4 regions of the Paenibacillus sp. FSL H3-0286 genome follow, and region 1 is predicted to be linked to each of the others. Evidence: riboswitches for the same ligand, from Rfam matches in the RefSeq annotation. Region 1 holds a riboswitch; each other region holds the start of a gene.
The links. A riboswitch is a leader RNA that binds a small molecule or an ion and turns the genes downstream of it on or off. The one in region 1 is predicted to bind cyclic di-AMP.
Positions count from the first base shown of each region.

Region 2: linked by a shared signal. The riboswitch ahead of MHB37_RS26575 (TrkH family potassium uptake protein) and the one ahead of MHB37_RS00545 (C40 family peptidase) in region 1 are both predicted to bind cyclic di-AMP.
Region 3: linked by a shared signal. The riboswitch ahead of MHB37_RS02660 (hypothetical protein) and the one ahead of MHB37_RS00545 (C40 family peptidase) in region 1 are both predicted to bind cyclic di-AMP.
Region 4: linked by a shared signal. The riboswitch ahead of MHB37_RS10795 (KamA family radical SAM protein) and the one ahead of MHB37_RS00545 (C40 family peptidase) in region 1 are both predicted to bind cyclic di-AMP.

Region 1 covers NZ_CP150285.1:112,815-117,029, reverse strand. Annotated here, with positions in the region: gene MHB37_RS00555 (M1 family metallopeptidase) at 1-929, shown strand, start outside; gene MHB37_RS00550 (hypothetical protein) at 941-1,771, shown strand; cyclic di-AMP (ydaO/yuaA leader) riboswitch at 1,990-2,128, shown strand; gene MHB37_RS00545 (C40 family peptidase) at 2,186-2,614, shown strand; cyclic di-AMP (ydaO/yuaA leader) riboswitch at 2,977-3,119, shown strand; gene MHB37_RS00540 (C40 family peptidase) at 3,125-3,616, shown strand; gene MHB37_RS00535 (GNAT family N-acetyltransferase) at 3,806-4,215, shown strand, end outside.
Region 2 covers NZ_CP150285.1:5,958,315-5,962,529, forward strand. Annotated here, with positions in the region: gene MHB37_RS26570 (TrkA family potassium uptake protein) at 1-145, opposite strand, end outside; gene MHB37_RS26575 (TrkH family potassium uptake protein) at 159-1,517, opposite strand; cyclic di-AMP (ydaO/yuaA leader) riboswitch at 1,582-1,757, opposite strand; gene MHB37_RS26580 (CPBP family intramembrane glutamic endopeptidase) at 2,080-3,756, shown strand; gene uvrC (excinuclease ABC subunit UvrC) at 3,845-4,215, opposite strand, start outside.
Region 3 covers NZ_CP150285.1:601,314-605,528, forward strand. Annotated here, with positions in the region: gene MHB37_RS02650 (hypothetical protein) at 159-611, opposite strand; gene MHB37_RS02655 (hypothetical protein) at 653-1,174, opposite strand; gene MHB37_RS02660 (hypothetical protein) at 1,189-1,743, opposite strand; cyclic di-AMP (ydaO/yuaA leader) riboswitch at 1,812-1,976, opposite strand; cyclic di-AMP (ydaO/yuaA leader) riboswitch at 2,396-2,585, shown strand; gene MHB37_RS02665 (hypothetical protein) at 2,837-3,253, shown strand; gene kdpF (K(+)-transporting ATPase subunit F) at 3,380-3,457, shown strand; gene kdpA (potassium-transporting ATPase subunit KdpA) at 3,470-4,215, shown strand, end outside.
Region 4 covers NZ_CP150285.1:2,518,636-2,522,850, forward strand. Annotated here, with positions in the region: gene MHB37_RS10785 (DinB family protein) at 1-37, opposite strand, end outside; gene MHB37_RS10790 (helix-turn-helix transcriptional regulator) at 121-1,032, opposite strand; gene MHB37_RS10795 (KamA family radical SAM protein) at 1,166-2,341, opposite strand; cyclic di-AMP (ydaO/yuaA leader) riboswitch at 2,475-2,616, opposite strand; gene MHB37_RS10800 (helix-turn-helix domain-containing protein) at 2,665-4,215, opposite strand, start outside.

The DNA.
Region 1 (4,215 bases):
CTTATCCCTACTCTACGCTGTCTATAATCGTCCCACCTAAGGAGGGAAACGGCGCGGGAGGAATGGAATATCCTACCCTTATTACAGCCTTTGGGGCCGCGGATTCTTCTCCAGATACCTCACTTGAAAGAACCGTCATTCATGAGATCGGCCATCAATACTTCTACGGTATGGTAGCCAGCAATGAATTCGAGGAGGCCTGGCTGGATGAAAGCTTTACTTCCTATGCCGAAGACAGACTTATGGAACAAGAATACGGTATCAAGTCTAATTTGCCTTTACAGGCCAGCCTGGTGACTATACCTGAGCCGTTAAATCTGGAAACGTGGAAATATGCAGGGGCGGATTCCTATAGCCGAAATGTTTATATCCGCGGCAAGCTTGTACTTAAAGATATCGAACGCCAGGTAGGTACCAAAGCAATGAACAGCATCATGTCCTCCTACGCTCGTAAGTTCCGTTTCCAGCATCCCGCTACGTCAGATTTTCAGAAAGTCGTTGAGAAGGTAACCAAAAAATCATGGCAGGCATATTTCAATGATTACATTTATGGTGATGGTGCGCCTGACTTCTCAGTAGATACGATTACTTTTAAAAAAAATAACAGCGGCGATGCTCAAAGCTACGAATCATTAGTGAAGATTTCAAACAAAGGGACCCATTACGTTGATGTTCCTGTGAAATTCACATTCGCCGACAGCTCTTCGGTGCAGCGGGTCTGGAACGGTGAAGGAGCAGAGACTACGTTTCAATTGTTAAGCGATAAGCCTCTTCTCTCTGCTGAGATTGACCCTGAGCATTCCATCTTATTGGAGAGCAAACATTTAAACAACTTTAGGCTGGCGGAAATAGAGCCCAAGACGCTCTCTCGCTGGACGTTAAGTGTAACTAAACTACTTGAAACCGTGCTCGGAACTCTTGTCTGGTGAGGTGAATGATTGTGAGAACATCGATAACCCGCGGCTGGCAAAGCATGAAGGAGCAATTTTATATTTTAATTCTGCTCTTCATCTACCGACTGCTCTGGGGCTACTTTATGTATGGTTTCATCCGATCTGCTATTATTCCAATTCTACTGCGCTATCCAGATAAAGACGCCGGCGGCAGCGGTATGGGCAGACTGTTGTATTATATCGAGGGACAGTTCAGCTTGAATACTGACCCTGCGATACGCACTTGGTTATGGATGCTTCTAGGACTTGTTGTCTTGCGACTTCTGCTTTCTCCTTTCATAAGGGCAGGATTGCTGCATGAGCTGCACCAGGAGCGAAAGGGCGAGCGCGGGCTGTTCTTTTTCCCCGGCATGAAGATCTATGGACTACCTGTCTTAGTCTTTAGCCTAATCGAATGGGTGCTGACCCTGCTGCCGCTTTACTGGCTTGCTCCAAAAATGTACGGGCTGTTCTTATCCTCTTTGTTTAACTACACTTTGTTACTTCATTTAGTACCATACGTATTGGCATGGCTTATATATATTTTTATCGTGCACCTGTTTCTTCTATATATGCAGTTTGGTTACACCGGCGGTACAGGAATGTTCTCCTCACTGTTCATCTGCTTGCGGTCACTGATTCCTGCTATAGGTGTTTCCATTGTACTTGGTGCGGGAGGCTTGCTCTTACTGCTAGTGTGCGGACTGACGGGTCTGTTCTGTCCCGGCCTGCCGGCACTTATAATACGGCAAATCTCACCACTACCTTCTACGCTCTTAAAAATGTGGGGAATCTCTGCACAATATCATCTATGGTGTAGCAAAGCATTTCCACAATAAATTAACCTTATTTGACATAATAAAAAGGTCCCAATTCCTGTATTCAGGAGCTGGGACTTTTTCTCATTACGGATAACTTAAGAGTATTTGCAAAATCATAAAAGCTCTGTTACAATAAGTCCTGTGCTATTAGTAACAATTTTGTAATCAATTGAAACGATTCCTACATAACTAAATGTATTTATCGTAAGTGTAACTGTCGAAACGTCATTCTCTTGGTGCTTAACACGCCTAATTCCTTTGCACCGGGAAGTGGGGGAACCATATTTTGGGTGAATTGATCTCGCTTTACAGGGATCATAGGGAATCTTCTACCGAACCCTTAAGCTAACCTCGCAGGCCTTGGAAGGAGTACATCTTTTGAAAAGACATAATTTAAGAAAAAAATGCGTCGCTGCGGCGCTAGGACTTGTAATGGCATTATCTATTGGTGGAGGAAGCGCCTTTGCCGACTCTAAGATGGACACTGTAATCTCAAAGACTATTGGAGTTGCCTATAAAACCGGAGGTACAAGCACTGCCGGATTTGATTGCTCTGGATTTACAAAATATGTATTCAAGAATGTGGGTCTTACTTTACCTCGTACATCAAAAGCTCAATATAGCGTTGGAACTGCTGTATCCAAAAGCAATCTGCGTTCTGGTGATCTAGTGTTCTTTAACACACTTGGCAATGGAGTATCCCATGTCGGCATTTATGTTGGAAACGGAAAATTCGCACAATCGTCCTCTTCGCGTGGAGTGACCATCACTTCACTCAGTCAGGCCTACTGGGCCAATCGTTATGTTGGCGCTAAAAGAGTAATGAGTACTTCAGCTTATCAAGCTGTAGCCTTCGATTGAAACCTTCCTCACAACTATAACCTCATAATTACAACTATATGAACCTGAATCTGATTATTCCCGTAATCAAATTCGGGTTTTTCTTTTTTCCATAATATATTTTTACACTAATAGAGCCCAATTGAAACATGTTTATTTGATAAAAATTGCAATTATATTAAAAATTAGGTCATTATTAACGCTTACATATGCCTTTCTACCGTAAAAATGCCAATTTTTCTGCATTAATATGTTAAAAACGATTGCCAAGCGGCTTTCTGTTTGTTACAATTAGCGCAGTGAGATTTTAGTAACATTTTTGTAATCATTAAGTTGTTATTTACAAAGGTTTTGTCATGTATTGATTACAAGCTAATCCTAATCAACAGTATGAGCCGAGTTTCCTAACTATTAGGAAAACGGGGGAACCAACTTTGGGTGAATTGACCTCCATTATATAGAGGGGTCATAGGGGACCTTCAACCGAACCCTTAAGCTAACCTCGTAGGCATTTGGAAGGGGTATACACTTTTGAAGAAGAAGTTAGCAGCAGCAGTACTAAGCTTTTCCATCATCCTCACCATCGGAGCAGGAAGCGCTTTCGCAGATTCCAAAATGGATAAAGTGATTGACAAGGCCATCGGTACTAAATACGTATCCGGCGGTATATCCACTAACGGATTTGATTGCTCCGGATTTACAATGTATGTGTTTGATAAGATTGGCATTAACCTTCCACACCAATCAGGTTCCCAATATCAAATGGGCACAGCAATCTCCCGTGATGATATAAGAGCCGGAGATCTTGTATTCTTCAATACAAGTGGCAAAGGTGTCTCCCATGTCGGCATTTATGTCGGTGAAGGTAAGTTCGCACACGCTTCTACCTCACGCGGTGTTACGATTAGCTCTCTGAGTGATAGCTACTACGTGAAACGCTACGTTGGTGCCAAGCGCATTATGAGCACAGACGCTTATCAATCGGTTGCTGCTGAATCGGAAGACAATGATGATGTGCAATAAGTAACGTACATAGGCTCTTTTCCAAGGTAACTCTTGGAGGAGAGCTTGTTTTTTTGTCTTATTACTTATTTACCCCTCTCATAATTTGTAAAACATTCCTCTCATATAAAGTTTCTGAGTCGAACCTCCCCCATTTTGTATATAATTAGTAATATAGCAATGTCCTCGTGAAAGGAGATCGTTGACTTTATGATAAATCCCTCGGTAACTTTTCATGTTGTTCCTATGGAGGCAATTCACGGAGAAGCTATTTGTAAGTGGAGCTATACGCCCCCATATAATATTTATGGCTGGATGCCGTGGGAGCAGATGCAGGCTCTTGGCATCGAGTTTGGTGATCCGCAGCTCCGGGAGGAACAATATATCTCCATATTAAATGAACAAGAGGTTTTGTGCGGATTCGCACAGTTGTTCCCGATGGAAGGAGTCGTCCGTTTAGGAGTTGGGATGCGCCCCGATCTATGCGGCCATGGTTTAGGCAAACTATTCGTAGATGCCATCGTCCAGACAGCCTTGAGTCGTTATCCTGATCGAGAGATAGATCTAGAAGTCCTGACCTGGAACCAACGCGCCATTCGAACTTATCAAAAATGTGGATT
Region 2 (4,215 bases), 1.2 Mb from region 1:
TATGCGTCAGCTGATCGCTCATTTCCTCCACGCGTTCTTCATGGTGGTCAATGCCGAGCACCTCGTAGCCCATTTCCATCAGCTCAAGCGCCAGGCTTGAACCGAAGCGACCTAAGCCGATTACTACAAATTGCTGTGCTTTCATTTCTAATTAACTCCTATCCAATAATTATTTTACCTTCCGGATACTTATACAGTGGTTTACCCTGTTTGGGACCGAGTGCATACGCTAAGGTTAGTGGACCTAGCCGACCTGCAAACATCGTCAGACAGAGTAGAATCTTACCGATCGCTGACAGTTCCGGAGTTAGCCCCATAGTCAGTCCTACCGTAGCAAAGGCGGAGGTCGTCTCAAACAAGATTGCCAAGAAATTACTGTCTTCAGTTGTGGAGAGTATCATCGACACAGAGGCGATTAACAACAAAGCCAGCAGCGTGATCGTTAATGCCTTGTAGATGCGCTCTTGAGCCAGCCGATAACGGAACAACACAACATCTTCCCGTCCACGCAGCATAGCAATTACAGCACCAATCATCATTGTAAAGGTTGTTGTCTTGATCCCGCCGCCCGTTGAGCCCGGAGAAGCACCAATAAACATAAGAATCACTATAAAAAATTGTGTAGCCTGCCGAAGTCCAGCAATATCTACTGTGTTCGCGCCAGCCGTACGGGGAGACACGGATTGAAAGAAGGCCGATAATATTTTACCGCCGAAATTCAGTGAACCCAGGGTACGAGTGTTAGTAAACTCAAATATAAAAATAACCAAAGCTCCGATCAGAATCAGCCCTGTGCTGGTGGACAGGACAACTTTACTATGTAGAGACAGCCTGCGGGTTACCCGAAACTCCACCAGATCTGACATTACAATAAAACCAATCCCGCCGGAGACAATCAGAAACATTACAATAATATTCACAAGCGGATCATATACATAATCAGTTAAACTGCGAAAATCCCCAAAAATATCGAACCCCGCATTATTAAACATAGACACCGCATGAAATATGCCATAATAAATCGCTTTTCCCAACGGCATATCAAAAGCCCAGCGAATAGACAGCAGCACAGCGGCACAGCCTTCTATGACAAGAGAATATATGAGGACTCTCCGGATCAGTCGCACAATTCCTTCCATAGAGCCTTGATTCATGGCTTCCTGTAGGATTAGCCTGTCCCGCAAAGATATTTTACGCTTTAACACCAGTGAAAATAGAGTGGCCATGGTCATAAAACCTAAGCCGCCGATCTGGATCAGGATCATAATTACGGTTTTCCCAAAAATCGTGAACGAAGTTCCGGTATCCAGCACAACAAGCCCTGTAACACAGGTTGCCGACGTTGAAGTAAATAATGCATCAATAAATTCCACGGAATTCCCGCTTGTGCTTGAGATGGGCAGCATAAGCAGCAGGGCCCCTATCAGAATGATCGATGCAAAACCAAGCACCAGTATCTGCGGCGGCGAGAGCTTCAGAAACTTAAATTCAGAAATCCTGCGAAACTGTGAAGCCACTTTGCTCACCTTCTTATCAAAAATTCCAACAAAAAAAGCACTGGAAAACCAATGCTGACTTGGTTCCTGCAGTAAATTAGCCTACGAGGTTAGCTGTCGGATTCGGACTGTGCAGGCTGCCCTATTCGTTCCCAGAACGAAATTCACCCCTGATGAAAGTGCCATTTATCGTGTACACTCCACTTTTCATCACTTCTTATGGTTCCCCCGTTTTCACCAGAAATTCGGCTACTATACAATTGCATACAAATTATATACGTTATTTAGTGAATTCACAAAGACACAATTAATGCTCATTCACATGAAAAAATGCGGTTTAAAGAGACTGCATCAAAAGGAGTGCCTTTTCTCATCACTTTTCCGTGTTTTCCCTGCAATTACACCGATTCTCATCATTCGTGCAGAAATGAACACGATAAAATTCATGGTATAAATTCACATGACTATTCTATACTATCTCTATTACCCATAAAAAGAACATATAATGTTTTTTGTAACCAACCAGGCACTAATACTATAATGGAACATAACATTGTCACAGTACATAACAAGGAGGCGTTACATGAATCCCGTCGGCCAGCCCTTACAGCAACGTGCCCTCTCCAAGAGGCTCATCATCTCGGGCATTATCGGTCTTATTCTATTTATTATGTTTCAGATTTCCCCTTCACTGCTTAGTAGTCCTACAGGTGAAGATACCACCGTCATTAGCAAGGCAGAAGCCCGTGATCAAGCCATATTATTCGCAGAACAAAAGCTCAACTACACCGAAGCACCAAACGATCAATGGAATGTACTTTACCAGACGGACTCTTCCTTTTATGGTTATATGTCTCGCGAGAAGCTTGTGGAGGACTACACCAAGAAAAAATTGGATCAAAAATATCCTTTTGATGTCTTTCGTGCAACGCTTACTCCTTCAGCGGAGCAAGAGCCGCAAATCATCGTTGACCTCAATATGTATAACGGTAAGATTGTCGCTTTCTCAAAGGCTGCAAAAGTTACCTCCGAAGAGGGGTCAGGCATCGCTTCCGTTGGTGCAAAAGAGGACAAGGGAGCTGACCTCACTCTAGCGCAGAAGGAGAATCTTGCTCGTCCTTGGCTTCAGGAATGGGAAGTAAATCCTGCCAAGCTACAAATTGAATCGAATACAGGAAGCCATGGGCTAGTGTATACGGATAGTACTGTTCAGGTCGGCGAATCCTTATTGCACTATTATTTTGATTTCAGTGGAGAGCAGGTATCCAGCTTTAATGCCGGATTCACTGCACCGGCTTGGCATACCTCCTACGTACAAGGACAGACCTCTTTAGCGGAAAAGCTAACATTATTCGGTTACGGTATACCCACACTGATTTTAGGAATTCTGGCACTCGTCTACAGTATTCTTAGAAGAGAGCATACTTCCTTTAAACGTGGAGTATTCCTAAGCTCAGCCTATTTTGTAATCATGATGATCAGCACCTATAATATGCTGCCTGAATCAACGGGCGAAGGGCTAGAAGCACAGATTACCTCTGTCATTATGTTTATCATTTATGCTTTGTACAGCCTGCTGATGTCCTCCTTGCTCTACTTCTCTTTAGTGGGCGGTAATGGCCTATGGCGAAAAGAGGAAGGCATGAACCCTTGGCCCCGCGCCAAAGAGCCCGGCTATGGACAATATGTGTTGGACAGTATCCGGGCTGGATACATCTGGGCTTTCGTTCTGCTAGGGGTGCAGACGGTTATGTTCATCATATTATCGTTTACCTTGCACAATTGGTCTACTACAGACGCCACCCAATCTCCTTATAACATGAGATATGCTTGGCTTCTGCCTATCGTCGCATGGCTCGCTGGTTTATCTGAGGAAGCCATTTATCGCTTTTTCGGAATTCCTATGCTGAAAAAGGTGTTCCGGAACACTTTTATCGCTTGCTTGATCACCACGCTGGTTTGGGCGTTTGGCCATACGTTATATCCGATCTATCCCATCAGCTCCCGTCCCATTGAGCTGACTGTAATCGGGCTGCTGTTCAGCTATATTTTCCTTCGTTACGGGTTTATTGCTGTCATGTTCAGCCACGTCGTGTTTGACAGCATCCTGATGGGCGCTACGCTGATCTTTATGAAGGAGAGCGTAAATGTAGGCGCGGGTATCTTCGCGATTATTATGCCGTTCATAGTCGCTTACATCGTCTATCGATTTAATCCACCACAGAAGCCTAAGCCGGTGGAGCCTTCTTCTTTGATTTAAACTAATGTGAAGACGTAATGAAATTAAAAAAGGGCATCAAAGCCGCTTTAGTCGCTGCTTTGATACCCTTTTTCTTTTGTCACCATTACTATGAGGTTGGCTCTTCATCCTTGAGCGCATCAAGAATTTGTTTTGCCAGCTTTTCTCCAATAGAAAGTGTACGGAAATCATCCACGGAGGCTTCTTTAATTTTCTTAAGCGATCCGAAATGCTTTAGCAGCGCTTTACGGCGCTTCTCACCTATACCAGGTATAGAGTCCAGCTTGGAGGTAACCATGGACTTCCCGCGCTGTTCACGGTGGAAGGTGATCGCGAACCTATGGACCTCATCCTGAATCCGCTGCAAAAGGTAAAATTCCTGACTGTCCCGGGCTAGCGCGACAGGCTCTGGCGGATCTCCAACCAAAAGCTGAGCCGTCTTATGCTTATCATCCTTAACAAGGCCGCAGACCGGAATGA
Region 3 (4,215 bases), 490 kb from region 1:
GATTAGGGCTTGCTTTAAGACGATCCAAGACGCTCATCGCTCGAGATTTTTACTGGAGTCCGAACGCCGGCCATATTTGTGGAAAAGCTTCAATTAAAGGCTCCTGAGTCCGTTAGATGCTTCATGCGCTCAAAGATCGTTTGAATTCTAGTCAGAGACTAAATTATAGAAAGATTTGCGCTCGTTAGTACATCCGCTTGGGCGGTCATCTGCTCCCGTACAGCTCTAAGCTGTGCTTTCAATGCAGGAACACTTTTTTGCAGAATAATGCTTATTTGAGAAAGAGGCAGCTTTAAGCCGTACCACAATACCTTCACAAGCTGTTCCTCCCAAGGTAATGCCTTAGCCGATAGAAGCGAGCGCCGGGCAAAAGAATCAGCACACTGGCGAATACAAGTGCGGTAAGCGTGGATAGAGAATAACTGAGGATCGAATTCATCCTGACGATATATTTTATGAAGCTCTGTGAAGGTGCGTATAGTAACCTTGTCCGCCTCATTAGATTGTTCTAACAACATGGAACTAAGTACGTAGACTTCATTAGTATACTTTTGGACACACTCTGCAAATTTAGTACTGTAGGTGGACTCGGGAGGTAAGGGGTCAGGCATGGTGAAACACGATCCTTTCAGAATGAGAGATTTGCTTGAATCTATAATATAGAAAAGTAAGAGATTGATTTATTGATGAGATCAGCGGTGTCTGGTTCCGGGCAACTGTGTTTCTGCTGGGAGGTACTGGATAAAGCTTTGGAAGGTTTGTAGTAGAGCCGTTCACTTCTGGAATTGCTCCCCCCTGCTGCAACACTGTACAGACGCCCTTGCTGAATATGCCCTGCCAAGGATTTACCCTGGAGCTTGGCCTTTAAATCCTGCAAAGCACCCTGAACTAGCTCAAGCTTAACCTGCTCCCAATCTGAACCTTCGCGGCGGACCTTATCCAGCGCTTCCTCAAGACGGCAATGACAGATAGCCCGTAAAAAAGAACTCCATTTAATGAGATCGAAATTTTTGGTGTTGGCAGAGATCAGACAAGCCCCCCAGCTGCAACCTCCCTTACAGGTGAGTTTTAGAATACCATAACGGCAGCCTTCAGCCCCTTCCATTCCATAGTGGATAGGCTCGGGTTCATCCAATACAAATACTTCAATGCGGGATAGTCTGCGCTGGTCCATAGTAGGGTTCCTCCTTAGATTTCCAAAAGCTTTAAGTCTACATGATGAGTGACACTAGCCTTTTCTACACAAGCGAGCATTTCCATTTTATTCTCACAGACTGCGGTATGCTCTAGCCATAGTCGGAACTTCTCTTTCCGTATAACAGATAGATGTAAGGGAAAGGTGCTGCGGGATCTCAAGACATACCAACCGGCGCTTACATCTTTCCAAGGCTCCTTGAAGGCTGTAAACCACGGGAGTTTTTGGTGTGATGACCAATCCTGCTGCTGCTGTTGTTCTCGAATTTTTTTATATATCTCATATACAATCTTAGAGTCTAAACAGTCTTTACAAGAAGAAGGTGTGCTGAACTGGCGAAGGGCTTGGATCTGGTTCTGGCCAAATGCATAGCCTACAATGTACCTGTGATTATGTTCTTCGAACCACAAGGCCCCGAAACAAACGTAATTTAGACTTATCGGCTCAAGCAGCCCTTGATGTATCCCTAAATAATAGTGCTTCAAAACATTCACCCCATCCAGCGTGCTATCACCTAATAAGCTCAGGTAACGCAAAAACCGCAGCAAGAGGAGGACCTCTGCTGCGGTTTTGGATTACAGGCAGATATACCTGGGCCAAAGCGTGGCGGATCAAGGGTCTCTCTCTTTACGCTTACGAGGTTAGCTGTCGGATTCGGACGGTGAGAGTCGCCCTACCTATTGAGACTTATGCAGTCTCCTTTGGATTCACCCCAAGTAGGCCAGGTGGCCTGATGGTTCCCCCGTTCCCTGCGAATGCAGGAACTCAGCGTTGATTGTTTTTCATGAATTAGATTCAACCCGAATCATACTCTTTTCAAGATTTTCTGTAAAAAACGGAAAATGTTCTTTTAGAGCAATTTTAACCATATCCTGCCGACTACGACTGAAAAACGAGGTAAATAGGTATTTATGGCGTGTTATCGCGCCTCTTTCTCGCTCAGCCTCAGCTTCTTGCGTTTCTACCTATAATGGGAATTTGCAGTATTTTCGCTCTAAAAAGGTGAATAAAATCACATGGGTTATAGATAGCGATTAAACGCTCCAAACTCGAGTAAACAAGAGATATAGAGAGATTAGATATCAAGTAAGCGCTATCTAATGGGAAAATAGTTTTTAATTTGCATTATTTTGGCATCATTCAGGTTTTACAAGTCTTCGTGCATAAGAGTATGATTACTCCTGTTTCAACGACAATCGAATATTTGATCCGCTTAATTTCCGGTAAGGAAAGCGGGGGAACCAACAATCGGCAGCCGATGTGAGAGTCGGAAGCCGATTATGGGGTGAATCCTGTAGAGGGTGTGAGTGAGCTCGCATCTATACAGGTAGGGCGACTCTCACCGCCCGAATCCGACAGCTAACCTCGTAAGCGTATGGAGAGAGGATGAGTGCAATGTGACCGCTAGCGAGCCACAGAGGAGATCCTTTGTGGCTTTTTGCTGTGCTCTTAGAAGCAAAGCATTTATGGAGGCCTCCCCTAAGAGGTCGCTAAATTCATCATTAGCGGTATTTGTAAGGCAGCGTCTAATGACGTGACACAACCGAGCTTTAGGTTGTGCCCGAAAATGACGATAGGTCAACATCCTTTCGGAGATTTTCGTTGCCTCCTTGTTGTAAATGAGCAGGAGGAGAAAAAAAGATGACGGATCAGAATGAATATGTGCTTGTATGTGCGCCTACAAAGGCGGGAGAACATTTCATTAAACTTCTGAAGTTCAGGGGTATTAAGATGGCGGGATTAACCAACAATGTGGCTGAGAAAGCTTTACTTGAGGAGCTCGGGATTGAGCAGGTTATTCTAGTGGATACCCGCCATCAGAGCACTTGGTTTCGCCCATCGTTCCCGGTAGGCAGGGTATATCTGTTTGAGAGCAGCTTTCCGCTTTGCTGCCGCTATATTCAGATGTGCCGTACCTGGACGACACAGCCGATTTTTGTGATTACAAGTTCAATAAATCCTAGATTGGTCTATAAAAGACTTGGTGCGAGCTATGTAATCTATTCCCATAGTGGTGATGCTGATTTTCTAATCGATAGATCACCTCATCAAGGATAATGGAAGGAGTGCGGAAGATATGATGGATCTGTATATGGTGGCTTCGTTAGCTGTAATTTACGGGTTATTTTATGGCTTTATGCGCTGGTGCGCAGGTGTAGTTGAGGATACGGGGAGGGATAAGCTGTGATTCTAGTAATCGCTGTTACCCTACTGTTGTTTATATATCTGGTTTACGCGTTGATTCATCCTGAGAAATTTTAAGGAGGGGCATTCATGGGCATTTTGCAAATAGTCGTCGTAATTGTAATTCTCATCTTGCTGGTCAAGCCGATGGGAACGTATTTATATCATGTATTTTCTAACGAACCGAATCGTACGGATCGCTGGTTTGCAGGCACAGAGAAAGGTATTTATAAGCTGATCGGCCTGAAAAAACGGGACGGAATGTCCTGGAAGAAGTATGCACTCAGCTTTGTTTTAACTAATATCGTACTGGTTGCTTTCAGTTATATTTTTCTAAGATTACAGCGGGGATTGCCGCTGAACCCGAATGGAATTGCCGATATGGAACAGACGCTTTCATTCAATACGGTGATCAGCTTTATGACCAATACGAACCTGCAGCATTATAGCGGGGAGACGGGACTATCGTATTTTTCACAAATGGCAGTCATCACGATGATGATGTTCACGTCTGCAGCGAGCGGATTTTCTGTTGCGGTTGCTTTTGTCAGAGGGATTACAGGACAGAAATCAGTCGGGAACTTTTTCGAGGACTTCGTAAAAGCACATATTCGTGTATTCATTCCATTAGCTCTGCTAGTTTCATTGGTGCTGGTAGGATTGCATGTGCCACAAACGCTCAAGCCATCGCTTGAGGTCACTACACTCGAAGGGCAGACGCAACAAATCGCTATCGGTCCAGTCGCTTCTTTGGAATCAATTAAACACTTAGGTACGAATGGTGGCGGCTTCTTCGGAGCCAATTCAGCGCATCCTTTTGAGAACCCTAATCCACT
Region 4 (4,215 bases), 2.4 Mb from region 1:
TGTGGTATTTAAACATTTCTACTGGATAATTTGTCATTCGTACATTCTCCTTTTGAATGGTCATGGATTTGTTTTTTGTTACTGTAGTTAATATAAAAGAAGAAGTATGACATCAGACTGTCATACTTCTTCATAAAGTTTGAGTGTGTTTTGAAGCTGCTCTTTTAAAATACCTCGCAATGCAGGGGGTTCGAGGACTTCGGCGCCGCTGCCAAAACTCAGCAGAATGGACCAAAGCCAACGTGCTTCCAATGGCTTATACACAGGAATTCGCATCGTCATGCTTTTATCGGAATGAAATTCCTTGTCGACTTGATGAAACTGATCCAAAGCTTCTGCCAAAGCCTCAGGGCCTACCCGGATCACTATTTCCTCCACCTGATCTGCCCCGTTTGAACAGCCAGCCTCTTTGGGTAACTCATGTTGCGAATGAAAGGTATCCTGCGTCAGGAACAAATTCAGCATCCGGGAAAGTCGGAACTCCCGATAGTCCTGCCGTGTCCGGCAATAACCATAGATGTACCAGTTGCTATATTTAAAATGAAGCTTTACTGGTTCCATTTCACGGGTTGTACGTTCATTTTTTACACTGATGTAATCAAAACGGACAACATTTCGTTCCGATATAGCCGCACGTAAAAGAGGAAGTGCGTCAGGATCCGTACGCCGGGTTTCAAGATCCACCGCGAGACTAGAGGTCTGTGGCTCCGTTCCAATCGTTTGCAGCCGTTCAATGGTTCCTTGCGTATGCTCATCTTCAAACACGGAAGAAAGACTGTTAAGTACAGTAATCAGAGAAGTGACATCATACGAACGGAGCAGGCTTTTATCCATTTTATATCCGTCCATGATGCCATATCCACCTTTAGTACCCTGATACGATACGACCGGGATGCCAGCGGCACAAATCACATCGATATCCCTATAGATTGTTCGCTGGGAAACCTGAAACTCTTCAGCCAGCTTGGAGGCAGATAAAACTTCGTGGTTCAATAGCTTGTAGATCATAGAAATCAATCGTTCCAATTTCATGTGTGCATTCCCACCCATTAGTCCATTTCGTGTTACAGCGTGATTATATCATAGATTTTTTCGGGCTAATTTTGGGAGGGAGGAGTTTTGTTGTTGGCGATGAAGAAATATCCTATGACAGAGTCGATTAAATCTATTTACAGATTAAATCCGCAGGCTCGCCTGATAAATCATTAACAGAAATAATAGCATCGTTTTTTTTCACAGGTGGGGTCCAATATTGCTCATTCCCAGGCAGGTCATCGAACCATTCGGCGTCCTTTGGACAATCTAGAATCATAAATTTTCCGTATTCCTGATCTCTGGATTGATGGTATTTGAGATAGGCTTTTCCGTTATCAATGGCGAGAATTTCTATTTTTCCTGAGGTGTGGCTCATGGATAAGCGTACTCTTTTGCCAAGTCCTGAGGTTCTGGCTTTGGCTTCTTCTACAATTTGATAGACTTGCTCGAGCGGTAATACGAAATCTCGGTTTCCGGCTACGGGCCGGTTCACAAAGAAGTAGTAGGGTGTAACGCCAGCCCATGAAAGCCGGTCCAGTAGTTCCCCTAAAATAACGGGATCATCGTTGATGCCTTTGAGGATGGGGGTCTGATTTACGACAATTGCCCCTGCGTTGTGGAGAGCTTTAAATGCTTTTTTGGCTTCAGGTGTGATTTCACGAGGATGATTGATGTGCGCCATAACATAGATTCGTTTGTCTTCGGTAGAGTAAGTACGAATCAGCTCCAGCAGCTCTTCGTCTTCAGAGATCCGCATCGGATTAAATACGGGAATTTTGGAACCCAGTCTAATAATCTTAACATGCTCAATGCTTCTTAGATTTTCAATAATGGATCTTAGCTTCGGTGTGGAGAGAATTAAACTGTCCCCGCCCGTAAGAAGTACGTTGTTAATCTCCGGATTATTTGCGATATACTCCAAGCCCGGAGAGACATCAGCCATCGCCTCTTTCACGTCATTTCGGAACAGACGCTTACGGAAACAGTAGCGGCAATAAGCCCCGCAGACCTCGGATACAATCAGTAGTGCAGTGGTTCTATACTTGTGCTGACAACCAGGTACCACATAATTCGTGTCCTCATCGGAGGCGTCCCAGCGCCCATACTCCAGCAGTTCACCTTCGTTAGGAATAACCAGCTTACGGATGGGATCATTTGGATCATCCCAGTTAATTAAAGACAGATAGTAGTCATTTACACGAAAAACAAATTTGTCCGTAATTTCTTTCAGATTCTCTTTTTCCAGCTCAGACAACATAGCTATTTTGTTAATATCCGTGAAGTACTTTACCTTTTGCACGTACATCTCTCCTTTGTCTCGTAGTGTGAGAAATGAGGGAGCCTTAGTGTCAAAGGCCAATCTACTGCCAGCAGGGTCCAAAAAAGCACAAAAAGAGACCCTTAGCAAGGGTCTCTGGTTATGTAAATAACATGAAAAGCAGACCCATCCACTGCTGACGAGGTTAGCTGACGGACTCGGGTAAGATGGTACCCTACATTCTAATGCTCAATGATTCGCCCCAATTAACTGGTTCCCCCGCTTTTCAACTGTAAAAGTTGGAAATTAAGCGTAGATAAAGTATACCCTATCAAGTTTTGAAAAGTCAAAAGAGAATCCTAGATTCACTTTCAATTGCTAGCGCTACTTCCGCCGAGTAGTTTAGGCAACAGCGTTAGCAGCTTCTCCCGGGTTAACGCATCACTAGAGTTCCATTTGCTTCCGTCGAGCAGATAAACATGTCCTTGACGTACTGCCGGGAGATTGTTCCAAAGTGAACTGTCTAGTAATCGTTCCATCGCAGCTCGCGAGTCTTTGCGTTCCGGAATGAGCATGAAGATATGATCTCCGGCGTAGGCAGGCAGTCGTGTTGGATCAACTTCGGCGAACCCTAACTCTTCGTCCAATATGGCCTGGATCTCTTCGGTCGGTTGTAATCCACATGGGGCATAAAGCGCAGTGGAGAATCCGGACATTCCCATAGCATACAGATGATCTCCATGATCATAGACCAAAGCAGAGGCGGTTTCTCCAACTTGGAGGGTTGTCGTGTAAAGCTGCTGCCACATGGCAGCGTTTTTGATTGTGAATGACTCCAGCCATGCTTCGGCTTCGCGCTGTTTACCTAGCCAACTGCCTAGTGTCCGCATTCGTTTGTCGAGAGATGCAAATGAATCAAAGGTGAGTGTCGGAGCGATACCAGAAACTGCTCTGTAGGCTCTTTCATCACTATTTGCCAAAATGATCAAATCTGGGTTTAGGGAAGCGGTCAACTGCGGGTCCAGTGGAAACCCGACGTTGGCGAGCTTCTTAAGCCGATGTTTATAGACGCTGTTCCGGGCGAACGCTTCATCTCCACCGATAGGCTTTACGCCTAACGCGAGAAGGTCGCCAAGTGTTTCGCCATGATAGACAATACGTTTCGCTCGCTCTGGAATCTCCACCTCATGACCCGTCCAATCCTTGACGGTAAGCTTACGACCTTTCTGATGTGCATATTGTCCGGGTGTAACTCCGGTTTTTTGCCGAAAGCGGCGGCTGAAATAGTATTCGTCCGAGAAGCCGACCAGTCTGGCGATTTCCCGCAGTGGTTCAGTCGATTCCTGCAGGAATCGTTTGGAATGATTAATGCGCAGATCCGTCAGGTATTCAAGCGGCTTTTTACCCGTAAGCTGCTGAAAAATCGGTGTATATTGCCAGATTGATATTCCCGCCAGTTCAGCTAACTGCTTCACGGTGATACTCTCTGTATAATGCTCCTGAATGAATGTTATGGTCTTTTCTACGGATTCCGTAGGACTTGGCAGGTGTTTGGAAGGGTAATTATGCTCAAAAAGTAGCAGCAGCAATTCTTGGAATTTTAATTGTCGCTTGAATTGTTGTACATCATCGGTGTTATTCCTGTTCATGAGCAGGTCTTCGACTAGTCGGATTACCTTGGTGAACGGGTGCACAATTAACTCCCGTCTGCCGGAAAGCAGCTCTCCAGAATATCGTTTAGGATGCTCGGTTGTATAGATTGCTGTAAAGGTGATGAGGTAATAATACAACGTCAGCTCCTGGTTGTTCGTACTATAGGAGATTCCAGGAGATAGTAGATAACATTTATCCGTACTTAGTATCACGCTTTGATCATCGAGGTTCAATTGTCCGTTCCCTCCAGTAAATATGAGAAGGGTATA